DNA from 3 places in the Streptomyces sp. NPDC059534 genome. Region 2 is predicted to be linked to each of the others. Evidence: riboswitches for the same ligand, from Rfam matches in the RefSeq annotation. Region 2 holds a riboswitch; each other region holds the start of a gene.
The links. Region 2 has a riboswitch for cobalamin ahead of cobN (cobaltochelatase subunit CobN). Riboswitches for the same ligand answer to the same signal wherever they lie in the genome.
Positions count from the first base shown of each region.

Region 1: it holds a riboswitch for cobalamin, as region 2 does, so the genes downstream of both, ACFVZH_RS02145 (prenyltransferase/squalene oxidase repeat-containing protein) here and cobN (cobaltochelatase subunit CobN) in region 2, are expected to answer to the same signal.
Region 3: it holds a riboswitch for cobalamin, as region 2 does, so the genes downstream of both, ACFVZH_RS14075 (ribonucleoside-diphosphate reductase subunit alpha) here and cobN (cobaltochelatase subunit CobN) in region 2, are expected to answer to the same signal.

Region 1 covers NZ_JBHWAQ010000002.1:5,459-14,945, forward strand. Annotated here, with positions in the region: partial or broken gene ACFVZH_RS02115 (NAD(P)H-dependent flavin oxidoreductase) at 1-289, opposite strand, end outside; gene ACFVZH_RS02120 (transglycosylase SLT domain-containing protein) at 468-869, opposite strand; gene ACFVZH_RS02125 (ECF transporter S component) at 1,156-2,070, opposite strand; gene ACFVZH_RS02130 (ABC transporter ATP-binding protein) at 2,094-3,821, opposite strand; gene ACFVZH_RS02135 (energy-coupling factor transporter transmembrane protein EcfT) at 3,818-5,029, opposite strand; gene ACFVZH_RS02140 (SCO2322 family protein) at 5,026-5,706, opposite strand; gene ACFVZH_RS02145 (prenyltransferase/squalene oxidase repeat-containing protein) at 5,703-6,953, opposite strand; cobalamin riboswitch at 7,027-7,166, opposite strand; gene ACFVZH_RS02150 (MBL fold metallo-hydrolase) at 7,232-8,314, opposite strand; gene ACFVZH_RS02155 (aldehyde dehydrogenase) at 8,441-9,487, shown strand, end outside.
Region 2 covers NZ_JBHWAQ010000011.1:76,510-85,996, reverse strand. Annotated here, with positions in the region: gene ACFVZH_RS15910 (cobalt-precorrin-5B (C(1))-methyltransferase) at 1-1,003, opposite strand, end outside; gene ACFVZH_RS15905 (cobalt-precorrin-6A reductase) at 1,016-1,741, shown strand; gene ACFVZH_RS15900 (precorrin-2 C(20)-methyltransferase) at 1,769-3,262, opposite strand; gene ACFVZH_RS15895 (precorrin-8X methylmutase) at 3,259-3,912, opposite strand; gene ACFVZH_RS15890 (cobalamin biosynthesis protein CobG) at 3,909-5,171, opposite strand; cobalamin riboswitch at 5,250-5,401, shown strand; gene cobN (cobaltochelatase subunit CobN) at 5,438-9,058, shown strand; gene ACFVZH_RS15880 (ABC-F family ATP-binding cassette domain-containing protein) at 9,055-9,487, opposite strand, start outside.
Region 3 covers NZ_JBHWAQ010000009.1:139,798-149,284, forward strand. Annotated here, with positions in the region: gene mctP (monocarboxylate uptake permease MctP) at 1-1,458, shown strand, start outside; gene ACFVZH_RS14070 (GNAT family N-acetyltransferase) at 1,549-2,049, shown strand; cobalamin riboswitch at 2,098-2,228, shown strand; gene ACFVZH_RS14075 (ribonucleoside-diphosphate reductase subunit alpha) at 2,360-4,738, shown strand; gene ACFVZH_RS14080 (ribonucleotide-diphosphate reductase subunit beta) at 4,738-5,754, shown strand; gene def (peptide deformylase) at 5,823-6,455, opposite strand; gene ACFVZH_RS14090 (tetratricopeptide repeat protein) at 6,523-7,503, opposite strand; gene ACFVZH_RS14095 (HD-GYP domain-containing protein) at 7,583-8,872, opposite strand; gene ACFVZH_RS14100 (HD-GYP domain-containing protein) at 8,869-9,487, opposite strand, start outside.

The sequences.
Region 1 (9,487 bases), on a different contig from region 2:
CCTCGCCCTCCTGCGGCACCCAGAGGTTCACGGCGAACGGGCGGCCGGTGGCCGCGCGCAGCCGGGCCACCAGACCGGTGATCTCCTCGGGGGTGTGGTGGTGCGCGCCGTACGAGCCGAGGCCGCCGCCCTCGGACACGGCGGCCGCCAGCTCGACGGAGGACAGGCCGCCGCCGAAGGGGCCCTGCACGATCGGGAGCGCGGTGCCGACCAGCGCGCCGAACCGGCCGGGGGAGAGCGGGGCGGGTGCGGGGGGTGTGGTGCCGGGTGTGCTGGGCGCTGCGGGCATGGGCGGCCTCCGGGATCGCGGCGGGGTCTGTCGCGGCGGGGTCTTCCGTGCGCCCGCCGACGACCGGAAGACTAGACGACCGGTCTACTAAAAATCCAGAGCCGGAAAACGCCGCAGGCCCCGCCCCTCCGGAGGGAGGGCGGGGCCTTGCGGATGCGCTGTGCGGCGGCAGGTTCTCTTAGTACCAGCCGTTGGCCTGCCAGAACGCCCAGGCGGCGTTCGGGGAGCCGTAGCGCTCGTTCATGTAGTCCAGGCCCCACTTGATCTGGGTGGCCGGGTTGGTCTTCCAGTCGGAACCCGCGGAGGACATCTTCGAGGCCGGGAGGGCCTGGACCAGGCCGTAGGCGCCGCTGGACGAGTTGGTCGCGGTGTGGTTCCAGTGCGACTCGTGCTCGACGATCTTGCTGAAGGACGCGTACTGCGAGGCGGGGACGATGTCGCGAGCGAGCTCCTGCGGGCTGGCGGCCGAAGCCGAGCCCGTCGTGCCGAGCACCGCACCCGATGCGCCCAGCAGCACGGCTGCGGTGGCGGCGATCTTCTTGTTGCGGGCAGAGGCACGAGAGGTGAGCGAGCGGATCAACGTATCTACCTAACGTCGGGAACAAGGGCTGCGTCAGGCGATTTCGGCAAGCCGGAACCAGAGCCCGGGAGACCCGGGAACTGGGGGAACCGGCCGTCCGAGGCGCTGTGGTGAGCACCGGCTGCCTGGCGACGTCCACCAGACAAACAGGCCCGGCGGGGGTGGGGCAACCACCCCATGTACGAGGCAGGTTCGGACCCGGGCGGAACGTCCCGGGGATGGGTGTGCCACGTTTCCGCAGCTCATGCCGGGGTCTGGAGTGGTTTGGGTGGGTAGCGCCGGTCTACTATTCCGGCTCGTACGTGACGTAGGTCCTGTGGGCCGCCTCACCCGGGGCGGGCACTTCCGGGGCCCCGAATGTGACCTGGGCCTCGAAGTTGGCGCGTCGCGTGGCCCGCCGAAGCGCCCGCAGGAGCGCGCCGCCGACGGTCAGGGTGAGGACGACGGTCAGCGCGGCGCGGCCCAGGTCCCATCCGAGGGAGGTGGCCACGAGGAAGGCGAGGAACCGGACGAGGTTCTCGTGCGCCGGAGCACCCGGGACGAAGAAGATCCCGCCGCTCCCGCCACCCGCGTCGACCGCGCCGCCGCCGAGCGTCACCCAGCCGTACAGATTGGTGACCGTGCCGTACGCGAACGCCGCCACGAAGCCGTACACGGAGAGCATCGCCAGCTCGGCCCGCCCCCGCAGCGCCGTCGGGCCCGGCAGCAGCCCGGCGCCCATCGTGAACCAGCCCATCGCGAGCATCTGCGTCGGCATCCACGGCCCCACACCCCCCGTGAGCAGGGCCGACGCGAACATCGTCACCGCACCGAGGACGAAACCGAACCCCGGCCCCAGAACCCGGCCGCTCAGCACCATCAGGAAGAACATCGGCTCCAGGCCGGCCGTCCCCGCCCCGAGCGGCCGCAGGGCGGCCCCCACCGCGGCGAGCACCCCCAGCATCGCGACGGCCTTCGCGTCCATCCCGGAGTCGGCGATCGTGGCGACGACCACCGCGATCAGCAGCGGCAGCAGGGCGGCGAAGAGCCACGGCGCGTCCGCCGCGTGCGTCGTGACGGCCGAGCCCGCGTCGGCGAACAGCGGCCAGCAGATGCCGAAGAGCCCGATCACGGAGACCAGGACCAGCGCCGCCACCGAACGCGGCCCGAGCCGGACCGGACGGGTGCGTGCGGCCCGGGGGCCCGGCGCCGGGCCCTTCACGGGACGGGTGCGGGGACGGGTGCTCACAGGGCCGCCTCCACCTGCTCGACCGTGAGCCAGGGCTGCGGGGCGAGGATCTTCGCCACCTGCGGCGAGAACGCCGGGGAGGAGACGACGACCTCGGCCGTCGGGCCGTCCGCCACCACCTCGCCGTCCGCGACGATCACCACCCGGTGCGCCAGCTCCGCCGCCAGCTCCACGTCGTGCGTGGCCAGCACGATGGCGTGCCCCGCCGCGGCGAGCCCGCGCAGATGGGCCACGAGCCGGGCCTTGGCCGCGTAGTCCAGGCCCCGCGTCGGCTCGTCGAGCAGCAGCAGCGGCGGCCGGCCCGTCAGCACCACGGCCAGCGCGAGCGCCAGCCGCTGCCCCTCGGACAGGTCCCGGGGATGCGTCCCGTCCGCCACCCCCGGCAGCAGCTCCTCCACCAGCGCCCGGCAGGTCCCGGGCGCCGCGCCCGCGTCCCCGTCCGCCGCCGCGCACTCCGCGGCGACCGTGTCCGCGTACAAGAGGTCACGCGGCTCCTGCGGGACCAGGCCGACCTGGCGGATCAGCTCGCGGGGAGCCGTCGTGTGCGGGGGCAGGCCCGCGACCCGGACCGTGCCGACGGTCGGCTCGATCATCCCCACGAGGGTGGAGAGCAGGGTGGACTTCCCCGCGCCGTTGCGGCCCATGAGCGCGACGGTCTCGCCGGCGTCGACGCGGAGGTCGACCCGGCGCAGGGCCTCCACCCGGCCGCGCCGGACGCCGAGGCCGTCGGCGAGCACGAGAGGGGCCCCGGTGGGGCCGGCCGGTCGGGTACGGCGCCGCCGGAACGGAAGGAATCCCCCGCCCCGGGACTCTGCGGCACCAGTGGCTCCCGGTCCGTCCGGCGTACCGGGACCGGAGTCCGGGACGGACCCGGGGAGAGGGGACGGCGCGAGGCGGGGCAGCGGCCCCGCGGGGACCCGCCCCTCCAGCCGCGCCTTCAGCGGAGCCGACCTCCGGCGCGCGTCCCGCACCGTCAGCGGCAGCGGCTCCCACCCCGCGAGCCGCCCGAGCGCCACCACCGGGGGATGCACCGGCGAGACCGCCATGACCTCCGCGGGCGGCCCCATCACGCCGTCCGGCAGCAGCAGTACCTGGTCCGCGTACTGGACGACCCGTTCGAGGCGGTGCTCCGCGAGGAGAACGGTCGTTCCCAGGTCGTGGACGAGGCGCTGGAGCACCGCGAGGACGTCCTCGGCGGCGGACGGGTCGAGCGCGGAGGTGGGCTCGTCGAGGACGAGGACCTTGGGGTGGGGGGTGAGGACGGAGCCGATCGCGACGCGCTGGCGCTGCCCGCCGGAGAGGGTGGCCAGGGGACGGTCGCGGAGCTCGGCGAGACCGAGGAGGTCGAGCGTCTCCTCGACACGGCGGCGCATGACGGCCGGGGAGAGACCGAGGGACTCCATGCCGTAGGCGAGCTCGTCCTCGACGGTGTCGGTGACGAAGTGGGCGGACGGGTCCTGGCCGACCGTGCCCACGAGGTCCGCGAGCTCGCGCGGCGGGTGGGTGCGGGTGTCGCGGCCGTCGACGGTGACACGGCCGGTGAGGGTGCCGCCCGTGAAGTGCGGGACGAGGCCGGAGACGGCGCCGAGCAGAGTGGACTTGCCGACGCCGGAGGGACCCACGAGGAGCACGAGTTCGCCCTCGGGGACGGTGAGGCGCACATCCCGGAGGGTGGGTTCGGCCTCGTCCTCGTACGTCACCGAGACGTTCTCGAAGCGGATCACGTGCTCTCCTTGGGGACGGGCGCGACGAAGGCCGGCAGCAGGCCGACGAGGACCGACAGGGCCGGCCAGAGCGGCAGCTCGGGCGCTTCCAGCGGTACGACGCCGGGGTGCAGCGCGTCGGGTGCGATGGTGTTCGCCCAGATCATGAGGACGGCCACCGCCACACCGGAGCCGGCGACGAGCCAGGCCCGCGCGCCCCAGTGATCGGGCCGGTAGCGGGTGCGGAGCGTCCTGCGGCCGCCGAGGCGGAGGCCGGCCAGGGCGGCGAGGAGTCCGGCGCCGAGCAGCGGGAGCCCGTATCCGGCGCCCTCCGCGGCCAGGAGTCCGTACGAGCCGGCGCAGACGCCGAGCAGCCCGCCGAGGGTCAGCACGTTCGTGGTGCGCCGCACGGAGGCGGGGACCCGCGCCGTCCGCCCGTAACCGCGCGCGTCCATCGAGGCCGCCACGGCGATCGACCGCTCCAGGGCCCCTTCGAGGACCGGCAGGCCGATCTGGAGCACGGCCCGCACCCCGCCCGTCGGGCGGCCCCGGAGGCGGCGGGCGGTCCGCAACCGGACCACGTCGGCGACCATGTTCGGCGCGAAGGTCATCGCCACGACGACGGCGACCCCGGCCTCGTACAGCGCGCCCGGCAGCGACTTCAGCAGCCGCGCCGGGTTGGCGAGGGAGTTCGCGGCGCCCACGCAGATCAGCAGGGTCGCCAGTTTGGCGCCGTCGTACAGCGCGAAGACCAGTTGCTCGGCCGTCACCCGCCCCCCGATCCGTACGCCCTGCGCCCAGTCGGGCAGCGGCACCTCGGGCAGCGTGAACAGCGGATGCGTGCCGGGGATGGGGGAGCCCAGCAGCAGCGAGAACACCACCCGCAGGAAGACGACGAACAGGCCGAGCTTCACGAAGGCGCCGTACGAACGGGCCCAGGGCGCGTCCGTACGGCGGGCCGCCACGACGTATCCGGCGACTCCCACGAGCAGCCCGAGCAGCAGCGGATTGGTGGTGCGGGAGGCGGCGACGGCCAGGCCCAGGGCCCATAGCCACCAGGCTCCGGCGTGCAGCGCGTTGGCCCGGGTCGCCACCGGGGCCGCGAACCGGGAGCCCGGACCGGGCCGGGACCCCGACGCGGGCCGGGACCCCGGCGCGGGCCGGGACCCCGGCGCGGGCCGGTCCGTGTGCGGGGCCGTGAACGTGCCGCGGCTACGGGCGGGGCTCATCCGCGACGGCGGGCCTTCCAGATCGCGGCGCCGCCGAGCGCCAGGACGGCCGCCCCGCCGGCGAGCACGCCGAAGGACGGACCGCCGCTGCCGTGCCCGGGGGCGGCGGCCGCGGGAGCGGTGGGCGCGGGGGACGCCGGGGCGTTCTCCGCGACCTGCTCGCCGCAGCCCCGCGCCGGATAGCCGGCGATCCCGCACAGCATGGCCGCGCTGTCGTACCGCAGCGGCTTCGCCACCGCGGCCAGCGCCTCCGCGCCCGTCGCGTCCTCGCGGACCTCCGCGCAGCCGACCTTGATCAGCTTCTCCGGCGGGTGCTCGCCGGGCGGGGCGTCCGCGGGGCCGCCGAAGTCGACGACGACGGCGATCCGCTTGCTGCCGTCCTTCTTCTCCACGCCCCCGCAGATCCCCGCGAAGTCGGGGGCCAGGGCCGGCTGGGAGGTGTCGCTCGTGCCCTGGCTGATCGCGAAACGGAAGCCGATCGCGTCGCCGTCGGCGGGCCGGGCGGTCGCCGGGCCCTGGGTGGCGTACGCCCAGGGCTTGCCGCCGTCGCTCTCCCAGAACGACCAGTAGCGGTAGCCGGCGGCCTGCGCCGGGGCGGCCGCGACGGCGGTCAGGGTCAGCAGCGCCCCGGCCGCGGCGCCCGCGATCCGGGCGCCCGCCCTGCGGGTGGCTCTCACTTCTTGCGGCCGCTCACGAGGAAGCCGATGCCGACGCCGACGACCGTGCCGATGCCGATGATCCACCAGATGTCGAAGCCGGACTCCTCGTCGTCGCTGGTGGAGGAGGCGGAGGTGTCGGGGGTCTTGGGCGCGGGGCCGGTGGCGTTGAGCTGCTCGACCAGGTCCGCCGTACCGAACTCGCGCGGGTCGGTCTCGGTGGCGCGGGCGGCCAGGATCAGCTGCGCGTACGCGGCCGGTCCGCTCTCCTTCGCCCAGGCGGCGGAGTTCTTCTCCAGCCACACGAGGGCGGGCTCCGCCTCCTGGGCGGCGCCGGCCGCGGCGAGGGCCACGACCGCGTCGGCGGTGTTGCCGATGTCCGGCTTCTCGGTCGTGTCGGTGGCGCCCGGCATCGGCGGGGTGGTGAGGTGGCCGGTCTTCGCGAGGGCCTTCGCCAGGTAGGAGGCGCCGTTGAGGGCGGCCCGCTCGGCGGTCGGCTTCGTGAGGTCGGTGCAGACCGGCGGCTGCTCGGGGGACGCCTTGGTGGCGGCGATGCTCTTGCCGAGTCCGGCGAGGGTGGCCGCGGCGGTGGCGTCGGCGTTCGCGAGGAGCGTGCCAGCCTTGTCCGGCTGGTACGCGAAGGCCCCGGCGCCGTCCTTGTCCGAGCAGGGCAGGGCGAAGGAGAGGAGCGCGTCGTACGGGGTGCGGCCGTCGGCGGAGGTGTACGAGCCGGGCTTCTCCCCGGTCGCGGCGAGCGCGCCGACGACGATCGAGGTGGAGTTGGCGTCGCTGGCGCCGCCGGCGCCGTAGCCCCAGCCGCCGTCCTTGTTCTGCACGGTCTTCAGCCAGGCGCTGCCGGCCTTGACGGCCTGGTCGACCTTCTCGGGCGCGGCGGCCTGGCGGCGGACGGCGCCGAGCGCCTGGACGGCGACGGCGGTGGCGTTGGTGTCCCGCATCGTCTTGGCGTCACAGGGCGTCGCCGCGTCCGCGCGGTACGAGGCGAACGAGCCGTCGGCGCACTGCTGGCCGAGGAGCCAGCCCACGGCCTGGTCGGCGGGCTGGTAGCCGGTGCTCCGCTGGGCGAGGAAGGCGAGCGACTGGCGCCAGACGCCGTCGTACGTCGGGTCCTTCGTGCCGTACAGGCCGGTCGCGGGGGTGCCGGTCGAGGGGGTCGGAGAGGGCGCGGCGGCGGCCGGGACGGCGGCTGCGGCGCCGAGTGCGACGGCGGCGGCGGCGAGCGCGGCGGCGCTGCGGCGGACGGTGTTCATGGGGCCCTCTCCTGCGGCCGGGCACCGGCACGCCTCAAGGGCACCAGGCTCCGGCTCCGTATTCCTCGACGGTGCCGGCGGTCACGTCCCGGGCGGGGCATTCCGACTTGCCGGTCCTTGCGGGGACCGGCTCACGGTTGCGGGTCAGTGCCGGATTCGCACCGGTCTTCCCCCCGTACGGGCATGATGACGACCCGCTCACTGTACCGGCCCGTACGCCCTCCGCTCCGGCGGTGCGAGACGCCTCACACCGCACCGACTCAGGGGGAGGCGGCAGGTCACCGCGGGGGGCGCGCCGCCGGCCGGGCGGGGAGCGCGACCGGCTCCACGGCGATGTAGGTGACCGGGTCCGTGCCGGTCACGGCCTCCGCGCGGCCCAGTTTCACGAGGCGGCGCACATGGGCCTCGGCCTCGCTGACGGCGATGTTGCGGGAGCCGTGGGGGATCTGGTCCCAGGGCCGGTTCCACTCCATCCGTTCGGCGAGCTGCCAGGGGGTGAGCGGGGCGGCGAGGAGGCCGAGGAGCCCGGTGAGGCGTTCCTCGTGGTGGTCGAGGAGTTCGCGGACCCGGCCGGCGGCGTCGGCGAAGGCGTACTGGTGGGCGGGGAGGACCTCGGCGACGCCGAGGCGGCCGATCCGTTCGAGGGAGTCGAGGTAGTCGCCGAGGGGATCGGCCCCGGTGGCGTCGTCGGGGTCCTCGTACAGACCGATGTGCGGGGAGATCCCGGGCAGCAGGTGGTCGCCGGAGAAGAGCCGGCCGTGGCCGGGCAGCCGCGCGGGGTGCTCCTCCTCCAGGTGGAGGCAGACGTGACCGGGGGTGTGGCCGGGCGTCCAGATGGCGCGCAGCCGCCGGCCGGCCAGGTCGAGCAGCTCGCCGGGGACGATCTCGCGGTCGGGGAGCGCGGAGCGCAGGCCCGGCAGCGTCCGCATCCGGCCGGACGCGCGGGCCGCCCGCAGCGGCGCGATGTGGTCCTCGGGGGCGCCGACGGTGGCGAGCTTGCGGGCGAGGTAGTCCAGCCAGGTGCCGGGTTCGGCGCTCCGCGTCCGGCGCACGACGGCGGTGTCGGCGGCGTGCATGGCGATCCACGCCCCGGACTCCTCGCGGACCCGGCCGGAGAGGCCGTGGTGGTCGGGGTGGTGGTGGGTGATGACGACCCCGTGGACGTCCCGCACCGAAAGACCCAACACCTCCAGGCCGCCCGCGAGTTCGGCCCACGACGCGGGGTCGTCCCACCCGGTGTCGACGAGCACCGCACCCCGGTCGGTGTCGAGCACGTGGACCAGGGTGTGGCCGAGCGGGTTGTCCGGGATGGGCACCCGGAGCGACCAGACGCCTCCGCCGTGCTCGGTCACCTGGGTCATGTGCCCTCATCTCTACGAGACCGTACGGAGCTTGCTCGACCATTGCCCACTATAACTAGAACTGGTATCAGTTCTGAGGCATCGTCAGGAAGTCCAGGGAATCCATCTCCTCGGGAGGCAGCGGTCATGACCGAGCTTGTGGAGCACGGAAAGCTGTTCATCGGCGGGGAGTTGACCGATCCGCTGGGCACCGGAGTGATCGAGGTGATCTCCCCGCACACGGAGGAGGTCATCGGACGCGTCCCGCACGCCTCCGAGGCGGATGTCGACCGGGCGGTCGCGGTCGCCCGCCGGGCCTTCGACGAGGGGCCGTGGCCCCGGATGACGGTCGGGGAGCGGATCGAGGTCGTCAGCCGCATCAAGGACGCGATCGCGGTGCGGTACGAGGAGATCGGCCGCTCCATCAGCGCGCAGAACGGCTCCCCGTACTCGTGGTCCGTCCTCGCCCAGGCGCTCGGCGCGATGATGGTGTGGGACGCGGCGATCACCGTCGCCCGGGACTTCCCGTACGAGGAGCGGCGCGGCGGTGTCCTCGGCCCGCTGCTGGTCCGGCGCGAGCCGGTCGGCGTGGTCGCGGCCGTCATCCCGTGGAACGTCCCGCAGTTCACCGCCGCCGCCAAGCTGGGGCCCGCCCTGCTCGCCGGCTGCACGGTGGTCCTCAAGCCGTCCCCGGAGTCGCCCCTCGACTCGTACATCCTGGCCGAGATCGCCACCGAGGCCGGGCTGCCCGAGGGCGTCCTCAGCATCCTGCCCGCCGACCGCGAGGTCAGCGAGTACCTCGTCGGGCACCCCGGCGTCGACAAGGTGTCCTTCACCGGATCGGTCGCCGCCGGCCGCCGGGTCATGGAGGTCGCCTCCCGCAACCTCACCCGCGTCACCCTCGAACTCGGCGGGAAGTCGGCCGCCGTGATCCTGCCGGACGCGGACCTGGAGACCGCCGTCGCCGGGATCGTCCCGGCCGCCTGGATGAACAACGGCCAGGCGTGCGTCGCCCAGACCCGCATCCTCGCCCCCCGTTCGCGGTACGAGGAGATCGCCGAGGCCCTCGCCGCGGCGGCGGGCGCCCTCGTCGTCGGCGACCCGCTCGACCCGGCCACCCAGGTCGGCCCGCTCGTCGCCCGCCGCCAGCAGCAGCGCTCCCTCGACTACATCGGCATCGGCCAGCAGGAGGGC
Region 2 (9,487 bases):
CGGCGACCAGGTCGCCGAGGGGCACGCCGGCGGCCTCGCAGAGGCGGAGGGCGGCGAGGCCGGTGTTGGCCTCCGCGATCTCCGCGGCGAGGGCGTCCGACGCGCCGCCGGTGCGGGCGAGGGCGGCGAGGAAGGGCTTGTCGACCTGGGAGCGGGCGGAGTGCAGGTCGAGGTGGCCGGCGGCCAGCTTGGAGAGCTTGGCGAAGCCGCCGCAGAGGGTGAGCCGGTCGACCGGGTGGCGGCGGATGTACTTGAGGACGGCGCCCGCGAAGTCGCCCATGTCGAGGAGGGCGATCTCCGGCAGCTCGTAGAGGCCCGCGACCGTGCGCTCGGAGGTGGAGCCGGTGCAGCCGGCGACGTGGGTGAGACCGCCGGCACGGGCCACGTCCACGCCCCGGCGGATGGAGTCGATCCAGGCGGAGCAGGAGTACGGGACGACGACGCCGGTCGTGCCGAGGATCGACAGGCCGCCGAGGATGCCGATGCGGGGGTTCCAGGTGGAGCGGGCGATCTCGGCGCCGTTGTCGACGGAGACGGTGATCTCGACGTCGCCGGGTGCGCCGTGCCGGGCGGCGACCCCGGCGACGTGCTCGCGCATCAGCTGCCGGGGCACGGGGTTGATCGCGGGTTCGCCGACCTCCAGCGGGAGCCCCGGCAGGGTGACCGTGCCGACGCCCTCGCCGGCTCGGAAGACGACGCCGGAGCCGGGCGGCAGGAGCCGTACCGTCGAGCGGATCACCGCCCCGTGGGTGACGTCCGGGTCGTCGCCGGCGTCCTTGACCACGGCCGCCATGGCGGTGTCCGCGGTGAGCAGCTCGGCGGCCAGCGCGAACGCCGGCGTCTGCCCCTTCGGCAGCGTGATCGTCACGGGGTCCGGGAAGTCGCCGGTCAGCAGGGCGGTGTACGCGGCCGTCGTCGCGGCCGTCGCGCAGGCACCGGTCGTCCAGCCCGGGCGGAGACCGGTGTGCTTGAGTTGGGCCTCACGCCCGCCGCCTGAAGTCACGAAGAGGCTCCTGTGCACGTACTCATTCTCGGGGGGACCACCGAGGCCCGCGCGCTCGCCGGACTGCTGCACGGCGAGGTCCGGGTCACCAGCTCCCTCGCGGGGCGGGTGGCGAGCCCCCGGCTGCCCGAGGGCGAGGTCCGGATCGGCGGCTTCGGCGGCGTCGACGGGCTGGTCGCATGGGTGCGGGAGCACGCCGTGGACGCGGTCATCGACGCCACCCATCCCTTCGCCGAGCGCATCAGCTTCCACGCGGCCCGGGCGGCCGCCACCGCCCATGTTCCCCTGCTGGCGCTCCGCCGCCCCGGCTGGGTCCCGGGGGAGGGTGACGACTGGCGCTCCGTGGCGTCCCTGGAGGAGGCCGCCCAGGCCCTGGACGGCTTCGGCGACCGTGTCTTCCTGACCACCGGCCGGATGGGCCTCGCCGCGTTCGCCGACCGCCCGCAGTGGTTCCTGGTCCGCTCCGTGGACGCCCCGGACGCCCCGATGCCGGCCCGCACCGAGATCCTCCTCGACCGGGGCCCCTTCACCCTGGACGGCGAACGCGAGATCCTCGCCCGTCACCGCGTCGACGTCCTCGTCACCAAGGACAGCGGCGGCGCCGCGACCGCCCCCAAACTCACCGCCGCCCGCGAGGCCGCCCTCCCGGTCGTCGTGGTCCGCCGCCCGCCGGTCCCGGAGGGCGTCCCGGTGGCGACGACCCCCGAGGAGGCAGCCGCCCGGGTGCTGCGGGGGTGACCCGGCCGGCCTGGGGGCCCGGTGGCTTCACCCGTAGCGGCGGGGTGTCCAGGTGAGGGTGTGGCCGTCGGGCCGCCGTACCGCGCGGGTCTGCGAGGAGCCGACGAGGAGCAGGGTGCGCATGTCGACCTCGGAGGGCTCCAGGGTCTTCAGGGTGACGATGCGGACCGACTGCTCGGGGCCGCCGACGTCGCGGGCGACGACCACCGGGGTTTCGGGGGCACGCAGGTCGAGCAGGAGGTCGCGGGCGGCGGCCACCTGGTGCGTACGGGACTTGGACCCCGGGTTGTAGAGGGCGATCACGAGGTCGGCGGAGGCCGCGGCGCGCAGCCGGGCCTCGATGACGTCCCAGGGCTTGAGCCGGTCGGAGAGCGAGATCGTCGCGTAGTCGTGGCCGAGGGGGGCGCCCGCGGCGGCGGCGGCCGCGTTGGCGGCGGTCACCCCGGGGAGGACCCGTACGGGGACGTCGGCGTAGGCGGGTTCGCAGGCGACCTCCAGGACGGCGGTGGCCATCGCGAAGACGCCCGGGTCGCCGCCGGAGACGACCGCGACCTTCCGGCCGCGGCGGGCCAGGTCGAGGGCGAACTCGGCGCGCTCGGACTCGACCTTGTTGTCGGAGCCGTGGCGGATCTGGCCGGGGCGGAGCACCGGCACCCGGTCGAGGTAGGTGGTGTAGCCGACGAGGACGTCGGCGTTGACGAGCGCGCCGCGCGACTCGGGGGTCAGCCAGGGTGCCCCGGCCGGGCCGGTGCCGACGACGACGACCTCGCCGCGTTCCCGTACCGGGGGCTCCTGGTCGACGCGGGAGGGCAGGACGGCGACGGAGAAGTACGGGACGGACTCCGGGTCCACCTCGGACAGGGCACCGGTCCGCTCGCCCGTCATGAACGCCCGCTCCACGTACCGGGCGTCGTCCAGGCGGCCGGCCCGCTCCAGGGCCCGCTTCACGGTGGGGAAGGTGCGGCCGAGCTTCATCACGACCGCCGAGTCGGTGCCCGCGAGACGGGCCGTCAGCTCGTCCTCCGGCAGGGTGCCGGGGATGATCGTGAGGACCTCCTCCGCCTCGCACAGCGGCTCGCCGAGCCGGGCGGCGGCGGCGCTCACCGAGGTGACGCCGGGGATGACGGTGGTGTCGTAGCGGTCGGCGAGCCGCTTGTGCATGTGCTGGTACGAGCCGTAGAACAGCGGGTCGCCCTCGGCGAGGACGGCGACGGTGCGGCCGGCGTCGAGGTGCGCGGCGAGACGGGCCGCGGCTTCCTCGTAGAAGTCGTTCAGGGCGCCCCGGTAGCCGCCGGGGTGGTCCGTCGTCTCCACCGTGAGCGGGTACATCAGCCGCTCCTCGATGTGGTCCTCGCGGAGGTGCTCCGCGGCGATCGAGCGGGCGATGGAGCGGCCGTGGCGGGCCGAGTGGTACGCGACGACGTCGGCGGCGGCGATGGCCTTCACCGCGGCGACCGTCATCAGGTCGGGGTCGCCGGGGCCGAGTCCGACGCCGTACAGCTTTCCGGTCACGGTGGTCATGCCTGGATCTCCGCTTCGTGGGCGATCGCGTTGATCGCGGCGGCCGTCATGGCGCTGCCGCCGCGCCGGCCCCGTACGACGAGGTAGTCGAGGCCGAGGGTGTTCTCGGCGAGGGCGTCCTTGGACTCGGCGGCGCCGATGAAGCCGACCGGTATGCCGAGGACGGCGGCGGGCTTCCCGGCGCCCTTCGCGACCATCTCCAGGAGGTGGAAGAGGGCGGTGGGCGCGTTGCCGATGGCGACGACGGAGCCTTCGAGGCGGTCCCGCCACAGTTCGAGGGCGGCGGCGGAGCGGGTGGTGCCCAGTTCGGCGGCGAGGGCCGGCACCGACGGGTCGGAGAGGGCGCAGATCACCTCGTTGTCGGCGGGCAGCCGCTTGCGGGTGACACCGCTGGCGACCATCTGCGCGTCGCAGAGGATCGGCGCGCCGGCCCGGAGGGCTTCGCGGGCGCGGGAGACGACCTGCGGCGAGTAGGCGATATCGCGTACGAGGTCGGTCATGCCGCAGGCGTGGATCATCCGGACCGCCGCCTGGGCGACGTCGGCGGGCAGGCCCGCCAGATCCGCCTCGGCACGGATCGTGGCAAAGGACCGGCGGTAGATCTCCGCTCCGTCCTTCTCGTAGTCGAACATCCTGTTGCTCTCGCTCATCTCGTCGGGTTCGTGCGGGCGGTGGCGACCGCTTCGGTCAGGGAGCTGCGGGGGGTGGGGAGTCCGTCCACCAGATAGGTGTCGTCGCCGGTGGCGAGGACCTCGATCCAGCCGCCGTACGGGTGCCCGCAGCGGCGGGCGCACCCGGAGAAGTGCACGGGCAGCGGCCCGGCGGGCGCGGCGAGCGCGTCCGCCCGGACGTCGGCGAGGGACTTGGCGCAGCCGGGCCGCCCGGTGCAGGCGGTGACCCCCGCCCCGGGCGCCTCGGGCCGGGTGATGAGCCCGTGCCGCTCCAGCTCCCGCAGCCGGTCCGTGCCGGTGCGGGGTGCCGGGCCGGCCGCGGGGGCCGGAGCCACGACGACCACGCCGCGCCAGGGGGTGAGCCGGAGTTCGGCGGCGGGCAGCAGGGCCCGCAGCTGGGCGGCGGTCAGCCGGCCGAGCGGTGCGAGGACGTGCAGGGCGCCGCCGGGGAGCGCGCCGGGCGCGGGCGGCGGGGACACGGTGAGCGGCGGTACGGGGACGGGCTCGGCGGTGATGCCGGCCCGCGCCAGGGCCGCGGCCCAGTCCGGAACGTGCTCGTCGGGCAGTTCGCCCGGCCGCCAGGCCCCGTTCCCGGCGGCCTCGGCGGCGTCGAGGAAGGCGAGGGCGGCGGCGAGGGCGGCGCGGACGGCGTCGGCGGCGTCGATCCGGAAGACCCGGGAGCGGAGCCACAGCCGCACGGAGCCGTCCGCCTCTGCGACCAAGCTCACATCCCCGCCGAGCCCGGCGACCTCTCCGCACCCGTCGTCCAGGACGAACAGGAACCGTCCCGAAAGGGACGCGGCCCGCGGTTCGGCGCACAGCGCGGCGTCCAGCTCGCGTGCCCACAACTGCACGTCCGCGTGGCCGAGTCCGCCGAGGCCGGCGGTGGGCGAGGCGATGATGTTGCGGACGCGTTCGTGGGTGGGAGAGGGCAGCAGGTCAGCCTCGGCGAGCAGCTCGGCGAGCCGTGCCCCGCAGTCGTCCGCGAGGCCGCGCAGTTCCGCGTTGCCGCGCGAGGTGATGCTGATCCGCCCGTCGCCCAGGGTCTCCGACGCGTGGGCCAGGACCTCGGTCTGACGTGGCGTCAAGCGTCCGGCGGGCAGCCGCAGTCGGGCGAGCCGCCCGTCGTCGGCGGAGTGCAGGCGCAGCGCCCCGGGGCAGGCGTCGCCACGGTCCCGTATGCGAGGTTCGCCCGGTTCGGGCGCCGGGGGTGGGGTGGGCGGCATGGCGGCGAGCATACCCACGGGGAACCGGCCGACCACCGGGTGTGATCCGGCCGACTCCCCGGCCCGGCCCGGCCCGCCGACGGCACGATCTACTATGCAGACGGCATGGGGTCCCAGGACCCCGGGGAGGAAGCCCGGTGAGAATCCGGCGCGGTCCCGCCACTGTGAGCCCGGCCCGGTCGTGTTTCGGCACGACCTGGAACGGGTGAGTCAGGAACTCCCGCCATCCATACGACCACCCGGGGCGCGGACAACCCCGAGGAAGGCCACCGCACGCCATGCTTCTGCTGCTGTCGCACTCCGACACCGACCTGCTCAGCGCCCGGGCGGCGAACGCCGGCTCCGCAGGCCCGGTGGAGTACCGCTTCGCCAACCCCTCGCGCCTCCCCCTCGCCGAACTGTCCGCCCTCCTCGACGACGCCGAGCTGGTCGTCGTCCGCCTCCTCGGCGGACTCCGCTCCTGGCAGGAGGGGCTCGACGCGATCCGCGCCGCCGGAAAGCCGGTCGTCGTCCTCAGCGGCGAACAGGCTCCCGACGCCCAGCTGATGGAGGCGTCCACCGTCCCCGTCGGCGTCGCCACCGAAGCGCACGCCTACCTGGCGCACGGCGGCCCCGCCAACCTGGAGCAGCTGGCCCGCTTCCTCTCCGACACGGTCCTCCTCACCGGCCACGGCTTCGAGGCCCCGGCCGCCGCCCCCACCTGGGGCCCGCTGGACCGCACCCCGCGCCGCACCGACGGCCCGACCGTGGCCGTGCTCTACTACCGCGCCCACCACATGAGCGGCAACACCGCCTTCGTCGGCGCCCTCTGCGACGCGATCGAGGACGCCGGCGCCCAGGCGCTGCCGCTGTACGTGGCGTCCCTGCGCGCCCCCGAGGCCGAGCTCGTCGACACCCTCCGCACCGCCGACGCGATCGTCACCACCGTCCTCGCCGCCGGCGGCACCAAGCCGGCCGAGGCGCAGGCCGGCGGCGACGAGGAAGCCTGGGACGCGGGCGCGCTCGCCGCGCTCGACGTGCCGATCCTCCAGGCGCTGTGCCTGACCGGCTCGCGGTCCGCCTGGGCGGAGAACGACGAGGGCCTCTCCCCGCTGGACGCCGCCAGCCAGGTCGCCGTGCCCGAGTTCGACGGCCGGCTGATCACCGTCCCGTTCTCCTTCAAGGAGATCGACGAGGACGGCCTGCCCGCGTACGTCGCCGACACCGAGCGCGCGGCCCGCGTCGCCGGGATCGCCGTCCGGCACGCGCGGCTCCGCCACATCCCGAACGCCGAGAAGAAGCTGGCGCTCGTCCTCTCCGCGTACCCCACCAAGCACTCCCGCATCGGCAACGCGGTCGGCCTCGACACCCCCGCCTCCGCCGTCGCCCTGCTCCGCCGCCTCCGCGCGGAGGGCTACGACTTCGGACCGGAGGAGGACCTCCCGGGTCTGGTCTCCGGCGACGGCGACGAGCTGATCTACGCCCTCATCGACGCCGGCGGCCACGACCAGGACTGGCTCACCGAGGAACAGCTCGCGAAGAACCCGGTCCGCATCCCGGCCGCCGACTACAAGCGCTGGTACGCGACCCTGCCCGAGGAACTGCGCACCCACGTCGAGGAGCACTGGGGCCCGGCGCCCGGCGAGATGTTCCTCGACCGCTCCCGCAACCCGGAGGGCGACATCGTCCTCGCCGCCCTGCGCCGCGGGAACCTGCTGATCCTCATCCAGCCGCCGCGCGGCTTCGGCGAGAACCCGATCGCGATCTACCACGACCCCGATCTCCCGCCGTCCCACCACTACCTGGCCGCCTACCGCTGGATCGCCGCCCGCGCCGACGACGGCGGCTTCGGTGCCGACGCCATGGTCCACCTCGGCAAGCACGGCAACCTGGAGTGGCTGCCCGGCAAGAACGCCGGCCTGTCCGCCGCCTGCGGCCCCGACGCGGCCCTCGGCGACCTGCCGCTCGTCTACCCCTTCCTCGTCAACGACCCCGGCGAGGGCACCCAGGCCAAGCGGCGCGTCCACGCCACGCTCGTCGACCATCTGGTGCCGCCGATGGCCCGCGCCGACTCCTACGGCGACATCGCGCGCCTGGAGCAGCTCCTCGACGAGTACGCGCAGATCTCCTCCATGGACCCGGCGAAGCTGCCCGCGATCCGCGCCCAGATCTGGACGCTGATCCAGGCCGCCAAGCTCGACCACGACCTGGGCCTCCAGGAGCGCCCGGGGGACGACGGCTTCGACGACTTCCTGCTGCACGTCGACGGCTGGCTGTGCGAGGTCAAGGACGCCCAGATCCGCGACGGTCTGCACGTCCTGGGCGGCGCCCCGGCCGGCGAGGCCCGGGTCAACCTGGTGCTGTCCATCCTGCGCGCCCGCCAGATCTGGGGCGGCACGCAGGCACTGCCCGGCCTGCGCGAGGCCCTGGGTCTCGACGAGTCGGCCGCGACCCGCACCACCGCCGACGAGGCGGAGGCCAAGGCCCGCGAGCTGGTCGAGGCGATGGAGGCCGCCGACTGGTCGGTGGACGCGGTCGGCACGGTCGCCGCCGCGTACGGCCCGGAGGTCCACTCCGTCCTGCGCTTCGCCTGCGAGCAGGTCGTGCCGCGCCTCGCCGCCACCACCGACGAGCTGACGCACGCCGTGCACGCCCTGAACGGCGGCTTCGTCCCCGCCGGCCCGTCCGGTTCCCCGCTCCGCGGCCTGGTCAACGTCCTGCCGACCGGCCGGAACTTCTACTCCGTCGACCCGAAGGCCGTGCCGTCCCGGCTCGCCTGGGAGACCGGCCAGGCGCTCGCCGACTCCCTCCTGGAGCGCTACCGCACCGACAACGGCGAGTGGCCGACCTCGGTGGGCCTCTCCCTGTGGGGGACGAGCGCGATGCGGACCGCGGGCGACGACATCGCCGAGGCGCTCGCCCTGCTCGGCGTCCGCCCGCTGTGGGACGAGGCGTCCCGCCGCGTCAACGGCCTGGAGCCGATCCCGCTCGCCGAGCTGGGCCGCCCGCGCGTCGACGTCACCCTGCGCATCTCCGGCTTCTTCCGGGACGCGTTCCCGCACGTCATCGGCCTCCTCGACGACGCCGTCCGGCTGGTCGCCGGCCTGGAGGGCGAGTCGGTCGAGGAGAACTTCGTCCGGGCGCACGCGCAGGCCGACCTCGCCGAGCACGGCGACGAGCGGCGCGCCACCACCCGCATCTTCGGCTCCCGGCCGGGGACGTACGGCGCGGGCATCCTCCAGCTGATCGACTCGCGCGACTGGCGCACGGACGCCGACCTCGCCGAGGTGTACACGGTGTGGGGCGGGTACGCGTACGGGCGCGGGCTCGAAGGCCGCCCGGCCCGTGCCGAGATGGAGACCGCGTACAAGCGGATCGCGGTCGCCGCGAAGAACACGGACACCCGTGAGCACGACATCGCCGACTCCGACGACTACTTCCAGTACCACGGCGGCATGGTCGCGACTGTCCGCGCGCTCAAGGGCACGGCCCCCGAGGCGTACATCGGCGACTCGACCCGCCCCGAGACCGTCCGCACCCGCACCCTCGTCGAGGAGACCTCCCGCGTCTTCCGCGCCCGCGTGGTCAACCCGCGCTGGATCGAGGCGATGCGCCGCCACGGCTACAAGGGCGCCTTCGAGCTGGCGGCGACCGTCGACTACCTCTTCGGGTACGACGCCACGACGGGCGTGGTCGCCGACTGGATGTACGACAAGCTGACCCAGGAGTACGTCCTCGACCCGGCGAACCAGGCATTCCTCAAGGAGGCCAACCCCTGGGCCCTGCACGGCATCGCCGAGCGGCTCCTCGAAGCCGAGTCCCGCGGCATGTGGGAGAAGCCGGACCCGGAGACCCTGGCCGCCCTGCGCCAGGTGTACCTGGAGACCGAGGGCGACCTGGAGGGCCCGGACGAGGACTAGGACCTCACGAGGGCCGGGGCCGGGGTCAGTTCGAGACGGCGGCCCCGGAAGCCCTCTCTCAGCCGCCGGTCGTGACTGACCACGACCAGCGTGCCCCGGTACCCCGCGAGCGCGGCCTCGATCTCCTCCACCAGGCCCGGGGCCAGGTGGTTGGTCGGCTCGTCGAGGAGGAGCAGGTCGGCGGGTGACGTCACCAGCCGGGCCAGCTCCAGCTTCCGCCGCTGTCCGGTCGACAGGAACCGGACGGGGGTCGTCAGGTCCCGGGCGGAGAAGAGCCCGAGGGCGAGCAGTTCGTCCGCGCGGTCTTCTCCGAAGGTCTCGCTCACCGTACGGGGGTCGGTGGGCGGGGCCGTCTCCTGGCGGAGCGTCCCGACGCGGGCCGGTGCTGTCACCGTGCCCGCGTCCGGGGCGAGTTCACCCGCCAGGACC
Region 3 (9,487 bases), on a different contig from region 2:
CTGCTCGGCGGCGACCTCTACACCGCGTACACCTTCGTCGCCGTCCCGGCGGCCATCTACGCGGCGGGCGCGGCCGGTTTCTTCGCCGTGCCGTACACGATCCTGGTGTACCCGCTGATCTTCACGTTCCTGCCGCGCCTGTGGTCGGTCTCGCACAAGCACGGGTACGTGACCACCTCCGACTTCGTCCGCGGGCGCTTCGGCTCCAAGGGCCTGTCGCTCGCCGTCGCGGTCACCGGCATCCTCGCCACCATGCCGTACATCGCGCTCCAGCTCGTCGGCATCCAGGCCGTCCTGGACGTGATGGGCGTCGGCGGCGGCGAGAACACCCACTGGTTCGTCAAGGACCTGCCGCTGCTGCTCGCCTTCGGCGTCCTCGCGGCGTACACGTACTCCTCGGGTCTGCGCGCCCCGGCGCTCATCGCCTTCGTCAAGGACACGCTGATCTACATCGTCATCGCGGTGGCGATCATCTACATCCCGATCAAGCTCGGCGGCTTCGACGAGATCTTCGCCAAGGCCGGCGAGGCGTACGCGCAGACCAACCCGGCGACCGGCAAGCCGCGCGGCGCGCTCGTCCCCGGCGAGGCCGGCCAGTGGACGTACGCGACGCTCGCGCTCGGCTCGGCGCTCGCGCTCTTCATGTACCCGCACTCGATCACGGCGACGCTGTCGTCCCGGAGCCGCGAGGTCATCCGCCGCAACACCACGATCCTGCCGCTGTACTCCCTGATGCTGGGCCTGCTCGCGCTGCTCGGCTTCATGGCGATCGCCGCCGGGATCAAGGTCAAGAACGGCCAGCTCGCCATCCCGCAGCTCTTCGAGACGATGTTCCCCGACTGGTTCGCGGGTGTCGCCTTCGCGGCGATCGGCATCGGCGCGCTCGTCCCGGCGGCCATCATGTCGATCGCGGCGGCCAACCTGTTCACCAGGAACATCTACAAGGACTTCATCAAACCGGACGCGACACCGGCGCAGGAGACCAAGGTCTCCAAGCTGGTCTCCCTCCTGGTGAAGGTCGGCGCGCTGGTCTTCGTCCTCACCATGGACAAGACCGTCGCGATCAACTTCCAGCTGCTCGGCGGCATCTGGATCCTCCAGACCTTCCCGGCCCTCGTCGGCGGCCTGTTCACCCGCTGGTTCCACCGCTGGGCGCTGCTCGCCGGCTGGGCCGTCGGCATGGTCTACGGCACGGTCGCCGCGTACGGCGTCGCCAGCCCGACCCAGAAGCACTTCGGCGGCTCCTCCGCCGAGATCCCGGGCATCGGCGAGATCGGCTACATCGGCCTCACCGCCTTCGTCCTCAACCTCGTCGTCACGGTCGTCCTGACCTTCGTCCTCAAGGCCGTCAAGGCCCCCGAGGGCATCGACGAGACCTCGCCGTCCGACTACACGGCGGACGCCGGCGACACCGGCGTGCGGACCGAGCCGCCGAAGGTCGGCGTCGGGACGCACTGACCCGCGGCACGGCCGTACGCGCAGGGGCCCGGGATTCTCCGCCAGGAGATCCCGGGCCCCCGCGCGTCGCCCGCGGGGGAGACTGGCCCCATGGACTTCACGATCAGGGCGGTACGGCCCGAGGAGCACGAGGAGCTGGGCGAGCTCACCGCGGGCACCTATCTGAACGACGGGCTGCTGAAGTACGGGGCCGAGGACTCGTACCTGCACGTGCTGCGGGACACCGAGCGGCGGGCGCGCGAGAGCGAGGTGCTCGTCGCCGAGGACGGCGACGGGCGGCTCCTGGGCGGGGTGACCTTCGCCCGGGGCGCCACCCCCTGGGCCGACATCGCGGTCGAGGGCGAGGCCGAGTTCCGCATGCTCGTGGTCTCCCCGGAGGCCCGCGGCCGGGGCGTCGGAGAGGCCCTCGTGAGGGCCTGCGTCGAGCGGGCGCGGGACCTCCCCGGCTGCGCGCGTCTCGTGCTCTCCACGGACGTCTCCATGGTCGCCGCGCACCGGATCTACGAGCGCCTGGGCTTCGTCCGCACCCCGGACCGGGACTGGGAGCCGATCCCCGATCACTCTCTGCGCACCTACGCCCTGGAGTTCTGAGCCGGGGCGGCGACACAACATGTGGGGGGTGCCAAGAGCGGCGCCCCCCACATGTATGCTCGTGCTCGCTGTCGACGCAGGGGAATCCGGCGCGAATCCGGAACTGTCCCGCAACGGTGTGCTTCGTGCGGATTCGTACGGAGTCAGTCCGAGGACCTGCCGCCAGCGCACCCGGTCCTTCCGTTCCGGGTGCCACTGACTTCCGGGCCTCGCGGAGTGGGCCGGTGGACACGGCGCGGCCCATGAACCGTTCGCGCCCCTGCCCGCCTTCCCCCGTCGCGGCCCCGGCCGAGCGAGGGAGAGCCCCCACGTGACCATCGCGCCCGCCGATCCGGCTTCGGCCGAGGCTTCCGCGGTCGAGAGCGACGGCCCCGGGACCGTGCTGCTGCGGACCCTGACCGACCTCACCGCCGATCTCCCCGACACCGACCCCGGCAAGGTCGCCGCCGCCGCGCTGCGCGGCCGCAGCGCCGCGTCGGACGAGGCGGAGCTGCGCGAGCTGGCCACCGAGGCGGCCGCGGGCCTGATCGCCGACGACCCGGCGTACTCCCGGCTCGGCGCCCGGCTCCTGACGATCACCATCGCCGACGAGGCGGCCGGGCAGGGCGCGGTCTCCTTCTCCGCCTCCGTCGCCGTCGGTCACCGCGAGGGCCTGATCGCCGACCGCACCGCCGAGTTCGTCGCGCTGCACGCGGACCGGCTCGACGCGACGATCGACGCGGCCGGCGACGACCGCTTCGGCTACTTCGGTCTGCGCACCCTCTACTCGCGCTACCTGCTGCGCCACCCGATCACCCGCCAGGTGATCGAGACCCCGCAGCACTTCATGCTGCGTGTGGCCTGCGGTCTGGCCGAGGACGACAGCGTCCGCGCGCTCGACGAGGTCGCCGCGCTGTACGGGCTGATGAGCCGCCTGGACTACCTGCCGTCCTCCCCCACGCTCTTCAACTCCGGCACCCGCCACCCGCAGATGTCCTCCTGCTACCTGCTGGACTCCCCGCAGGACGAGCTGGACTCCATCTACGACCGCTACCACCAGGTCGCGCGCCTCTCGAAGCACGCGGGCGGCATCGGGCTCTCCTACTCCCGCATCCGCGCCCGCGGTTCGCTGATCCGCGGCACCAACGGGCACTCCAACGGCATCGTGCCGTTCCTGAAGACCCTCGACGCCTCCGTCGCCGCCGTGAACCAGGGCGGCCGCCGCAAGGGCGCCGCCGCCGTCTACCTGGAGACCTGGCACGCGGACATCGAGGAGTTCCTGGAGCTCCGCGACAACACGGGCGAGGACCAGCGCCGTACGCACAACCTGAACCTGGCGCACTGGATCCCGGACGAGTTCATGCGCCGGGTCAACGCGGACGCCGAGTGGTCGCTGTTCTCCCCGGCGGACGTACCCGAGCTGGTCGACCTGTGGGGCGACGAGTTCGACGCCGCCTACCGCGCCGCCGAGGCCAAGGGCCTGGCCCGCAAGTCGATGCCGGCCCGCGACCTCTACGGCCGGATGATGCGGACCCTGGCCCAGACCGGCAACGGCTGGATGACCTTCAAGGACGCGTCGAACCGGACGGCCAACCAGACGGCCGAGCCGGGCACGGTCGTCCACTCCTCGAACCTCTGCACCGAGATCATCGAGGTCACGAACGACGGCGAGACGGCCGTCTGCAACCTCGGCTCGGTCAACCTGGGCTCGTTCGTGATCCCGGGAGCCGGCGGCGGGGACATCGACTGGGAGCGCCTCGACGCGACCGTCCGCACGGCCGTCACCTTCCTCGACCGGGTCGTCGACATCAACTTCTACCCGACCGAGCAGGCCGGGCGTTCCAACGCCCGCTGGCGTCCGGTGGGCCTGGGCGCCATGGGCCTCCAGGACGTCTTCTTCCAGCTGAAGCTGCCGTTCGACTCCGCCGAGGCGCGCGCGCTGTCCACCCGTATCGCCGAGCGGATCATGCTCGCCGCGTACGAGGCGTCCGCCGACCTCGCCGAGCGCAGCGGCCCGGTCCCCGCCTGGGAGCAGACCCGCGCGGCCCGCGGTGTCCTGCACCCGGACCACTACGACGTGGAGCTGAACTGGCCCGAGCGCTGGGCCGCGCTGCGCGAGCGGATCGCCACCGTCGGCCTGCGCAACAGCCTCCTCCTGGCCATCGCGCCGACCGCGACCATCGCGTCGATCGCCGGTGTCTACGAGTGCATCGAGCCGCAGGTCTCCAACCTCTTCAAGCGCGAGACGCTGTCGGGCGAGTTCCTCCAGGTCAACTCGTACCTCGTCGACGAGCTGAAGAAGCTCGGCGTGTGGGACGCCCAGACCCGGGAGGCGCTCCGCGAAGCCAGCGGCTCGGTCGCCGGCTTCACCTGGATCCCGGCCGAGGTCCGCGAGCTGTACCGCACGGCCTGGGAGATCCCGCAGCGCGGCCTGATCGACATGGCCGCGGCCCGCACCCCCTTCCTGGACCAGTCGCAGTCGCTGAACCTGTTCATGGAGACGCCGACGATCGGCAAGCTGTCGTCGATGTACGCGTACGCCTGGAAGCAGGGTCTGAAGACGACGTACTACCTGCGCTCCCGCCCGGCGACCCGGATCGCCCGCGCCGCCCAGGCCGCCGCCCCGATCCCCGTGCAGCAGGCGGCTCCCGACGCGGACGCGATCGCCTGCTCCCTCGAAAACCCCGAGTCCTGCGAGGCATGCCAGTAATGAGCTCCACCGAACAGAAGAACCTCCTCGACCCGGGCTTCGAGCTGACCCTCCGTCCGATGCGCTACCCGGACTTCTACGAGCGCTACCGGGACGCGATCAAGAACACCTGGACCGTGGAGGAGGTCGACCTCCACTCGGACGTCGCCGACCTCGCCAAGCTGACCCCGGCCGAGCAGCACATGATCGGCCGTCTGGTCGCGTTCTTCGCGACGGGCGACTCGATCGTCTCGAACAACCTGGTGCTGACGCTCTACAAGCACATCAACTCCCCGGAGGCGCGCCTGTACCTGTCGCGCCAGCTGTTCGAGGAGGCCGTGCACGTCCAGTTCTATCTGACGCTGCTCGACACCTACCTGCCCGACCCGGACGACCGCGCGGCGGCCTTCCACGCGGTCGAGGAGATCCCCTCCATCCGCGAGAAGGCGCAGTTCTGCTTCAAGTGGATGGACTCGGTCGAGAAGATCGAGCGTCTGGAGACGGCCGCCGACCGGCGCCGCTTCCTGCTGAACCTGATCTGCTTCGCGGCGTGCATCGAGGGCCTGTTCTTCTACGGCGCGTTCGCGTACGTGTACTGGTTCCGGTCGCGCGGTCTGCTGCACGGCCTGGCGACCGGCACCAACTGGGTGTTCCGCGACGAGACGATGCACATGAACTTCGCCTTCGAGGTCGTGGACACCGTCCGCAAGGAGGAGCCGGAGCTCTTCGACGACGCCCTCCAGCAGCAGGTCACGGACATGCTGAAGGAGGCCGTCGAGGCGGAGCTCCAGTTCGGCCGCGACCTGTGCGGTGACGGCCTGCCCGGCATGAACACCGAGTCGATGCGCGAGTACCTCCAGTGCGTCGCCGACCAGCGCCTCCAGCGCCTCGGCTTCGCCCCGGTGTACGGCTCGGAGAACCCGTTCTCCTTCATGGAGCTCCAGGGCGTCCAGGAGCTCACCAACTTCTTCGAGCGCCGCCCGTCCGCGTACCAGGTCGCGGTCGAGGGCTCGGTGGATCTGGACGAGGACTTCTAGCCCACGGCTGTACGAGGAAGGGCCCCGCACTCGGCGAGTGCGGGGCCCTTCTCCGTGCGGACGTGCGATCAGGCGTTCGGGACCGTCTCGTAGCGCGGGGTGCCCTCTTCCATCTGGCGCAGGGCGTCCTTGCGGTCGCGCTTGGACAGCTTGTCGATGTAGAGGAAGCCGTACAGGTGGTCCGTCTCGTGCTGGAGGCAGCGGGCGAAGTAGCCGGTGCCGCGGACCTTGATCGGGTTGCCCTGGGCGTCCTGGCCGGTGACCGCCGCGTAGTCGGGGCGGGCCAGCTCGGCGTAGGCGGTCGGCACGGACAGGCAGCCCTCGTTGGACTCGTCCAGGACGCGCAGCTCGGCCGGCAGCTCCTCCAGGACCGGGTTGCAGACGACGCCGACGTGCCGGGCGCCCTCGTCGTCCATGCAGTCGTAGACGAAGACCTTGAGGTCCACGCCGATCTGGTTCGCGGCCAGGCCCACGCCCTCGGCGGCCTTCTGGCTGGCGAACATGTCGTCGATCAGCTTCGCGAGCTCGTCGTCGAACTCGGTGACGTCCTTGCACTCACGGTGGAGCACGGGGTTGCCGACGACCGTGATCGGGCGGGCCGTGCCGCGCTCGCGGTAGGCGAGCTCACGCGCCTCGCAGTCCTCCGTGTCCACGACGAAGCCGTCGTTGATCGTCTGGTCGTCCGTGTCCTGCTGCGCCATGTCCGGCCGCGCCTTCCTGAAAACCCGATTCCGTCGGAGGACAGCCTACGGGCCCCGGGGGAACCGCTCAGCAGACCTCTTCGAGATCACGCCACTCACGGCTGTCGGGACTGTCCGCCACCCAGCCGTCCAGCAGCCCGCGCACCAGGCCCGGCGGGGCCGCGATGCCGCACTCCCGCTCCGGCACCCACAGCTCGCCGGGCGAGCGGTGGCCGAGCGGCCCGGGGTGTCCCGGCTCGCTGTGGTCGTGCGGGTCGGAGTGCTCGCCCTCGCCCTCGGCGCTCGGCATGGTCGACTCCGAACAGGCGCGGCAGAGCAGCCGTACGGAGGACGACCAGTCCTCGGCGGCGAAGCCCGCCTCGGCGGCGAGCTGCTCCAGGGCGTCCCGGTCGGCCTCGGTGGCGGCCTCCAGGAGGACCACCCAGGTGGGGACGGGGGACGGGGCCCACAGTTCGATCTCGTCGAAGACCGGGTAGGAGGGGCCGGCGGTGGTGGTCCGCTCGCCGTTCGGCACGCCGTCGTGGAGGACGACCTCGCCCCAGCGGCGGCCCGAGGACGGCAGCGGGATGGAGAGGACCTCGATGCGGGCCGGGTCCAGCCGGCGGCCCCACACGACCTCGGCCTCGCCCTCGGGCGACAGCCGCACGGCGGCGCTGCCCAGCTCCATGCCGGCCGGCTCGCCGGTGCCGGCGGCCGCGCCGGGCACCTTGAGTCCGTATGCCTGCCAGGCCCGGCGGGCCAGCGGCCAGTCCTGGAGCGCGGTGGCGGCGATGCCGACGTTCCACCAGTCGGGGGCGCCGGTCTCCTTGTCGAGCAGCGCGACCGCGCGCAGCCCGGCGGCCCGCGCCTGCTCCCAGTCGTGCCGGAACTTGTGCAGCAGCGCCAGGTTGAACCAGGACTCCGAGAGCCAGGGCTCCAGATCCGCCGCGCGGGTCAGGAGCGCGCCCGCGTCCTCGTACCGGCCGTCGCCGATCAGCGTGAACGCGCGGTCGGTGGCCTGCCGCCACGAGGCGGAGGGCCGATGCCGTACCTTCCCGAAGATCTTCACGATTCCCGCCTGCCGGTCGCTTCACCCTCTTGTTCGCATCCAACCATGCCCGGTCGGACGCGCGCTCATTACCCATGGGTTACCCCGTGGGGGCGGAGGTCACCCCAGCGGCTCCGCCCCGCGCCAGGACCCTGGCCAGGCATTCGACGACATCCGGGTGATAGTCGCGGGCGGTGCCGAGCCTGAGGCGTTCGAGCGCGTCCAGGGCCGCGCCCGCCCGGTCGCCCGCGAGGTCGTCGTAGGCGTTCACGGCACGGACGATCCGGGCGGGCACCGGCTGCTCGCGGTAGGGGTCGGCCTGCCGCTCGACGATCACCGCGACGGAGGCGGGGACACCGGTCCTGCGGACGACCTCGCCGCCCAGGAGGGCGATCCGGCGCTGCTCCTCGGCGGGCAGCAGGGCGGTGGCGCCGCCCGCGACCGGGTCGACGAGGGAGAGCTGTCCGATGTCGTGCATGAGCGCCGCGTGTTCGAGGACGGTCAGCTCGGGCCCGGAGAGGCCCAGCTCGCGCCCGACGGCGGTGCTGAGGGCGGCCACCCGGCGGGCGTGGCCGGGCGGGGTGCAGCCGGCGATCTCGGTGGCCCGGGCGAGGGACGCGATGGTCTGCCGGTTGACGGTCCGCACGGCCGCGTACCGCCGGAAGGAGACCTGGGTGAGCAGCAGGGGCACGGCGAGCACCGGCAGCGCCCACAGCCCGGCGGCGGCGACGCCGAGCGCCATGACGGCGCCGGTGGCGCAGACGGCGGAGCCGATGCCGAGGAGGGCGCGCAGTTCGTCGCGGAGGAGGGGGCCGTACGGGAATCCGGTGCGGGCGCGGAGCACGAGGGCGGCGAGGACGGCGTCGCAGAGGGCGGTCAGGACGAGCAGGAGGAGCAGGAAGACGGCGTACCAGGGGCCCTGGCCGAGGTGTCCGACGACGGCCCCGGAGTTGTAGAGGGGCTGGAAGCAGAGCGCGGCGAAGCCGACGGTGAGGACGCGGCGGGCGAGGTGGTCGAGGCCGGGGTCGTGGCCCCGGGCGAGGTGGGGGACGATCCCGGCGAGGCCGGCGGCGACGACGACGGCGGTGATCTGGAGGACCCCGTGGGTGGTGGCGGTGCCCGCGCTCTCCCCGAGGAGGGCGTAGGCGAGGGCTCCGGCGGCGGAGAGCGGCGCGGGCTCCCGCCCGCGGGGCTCTCCGGTGGCGGCGGGCGTCCCGGCGCGGGGCCCGGTGCCCCAGCGGGCGAGTTCGCCGAGGACGATGAGGGTGCCGAAGGCGAGGGCGTTGCCGGGTTCGTCGACGCCGTTCCAGAGGGTGGAGCCGAGGCCGGCGAGGCTCAGCAGCAGCGCTGCCCCGTACACGGCCCCGACGGTGCCGGCTCCGGGGCTCACGCGCGTTCCTTCGGCCGGGCCAGGGGCGCCTCGGCCTCGCGGGGCGGGGGCACCCGGTCGGGCTGCGGGGTCTCGTCGGCGGTGACGGCGGGCTGCCAGCCGTGCCGGTCGAGGGCGCGGACGAGGGCGGCGACCATCCGGGGGTCGAACTGGGTGCCGGCGCACCGCTCCAGTTCGGCGACGGCGGTCGGCACCGGGCGGGCCCTGCTGTACGAGCGGGTGGAGGTCATGGCGTCGAAGGCGTCGGCGACGGCGACCACCCGGGCGAATTCGGGAATCTGCTCGCCGTGCAGTCCGTACGGGTAGCCGCTGCCGTCCAAGCGTTCGTGGTGGTGGAGGATCGCGGCCCGCGCCTCGCCGAGGAAGCCGATGCCGCGGACCATCTCGTGCCCGTACTCCGGGTGCAGTTCGATGATCCGGCGCTCCTCGGGTGTGAGGGGGCCGTCCTTGCGGAGCACCCGGGTGGGTACGCCCAGCTTCCCCACGTCGTGCAGGATGCCGGCGAAGCGGACGACGTCGAGCCGGTCCTCGGCCAGGCCGAGCTCACGGGCGATCAGGACGGAGGCGTGGCCGACCCGTTCGCTGTGGCCGCGGGTGTAGCGGTCCTTGATGTCG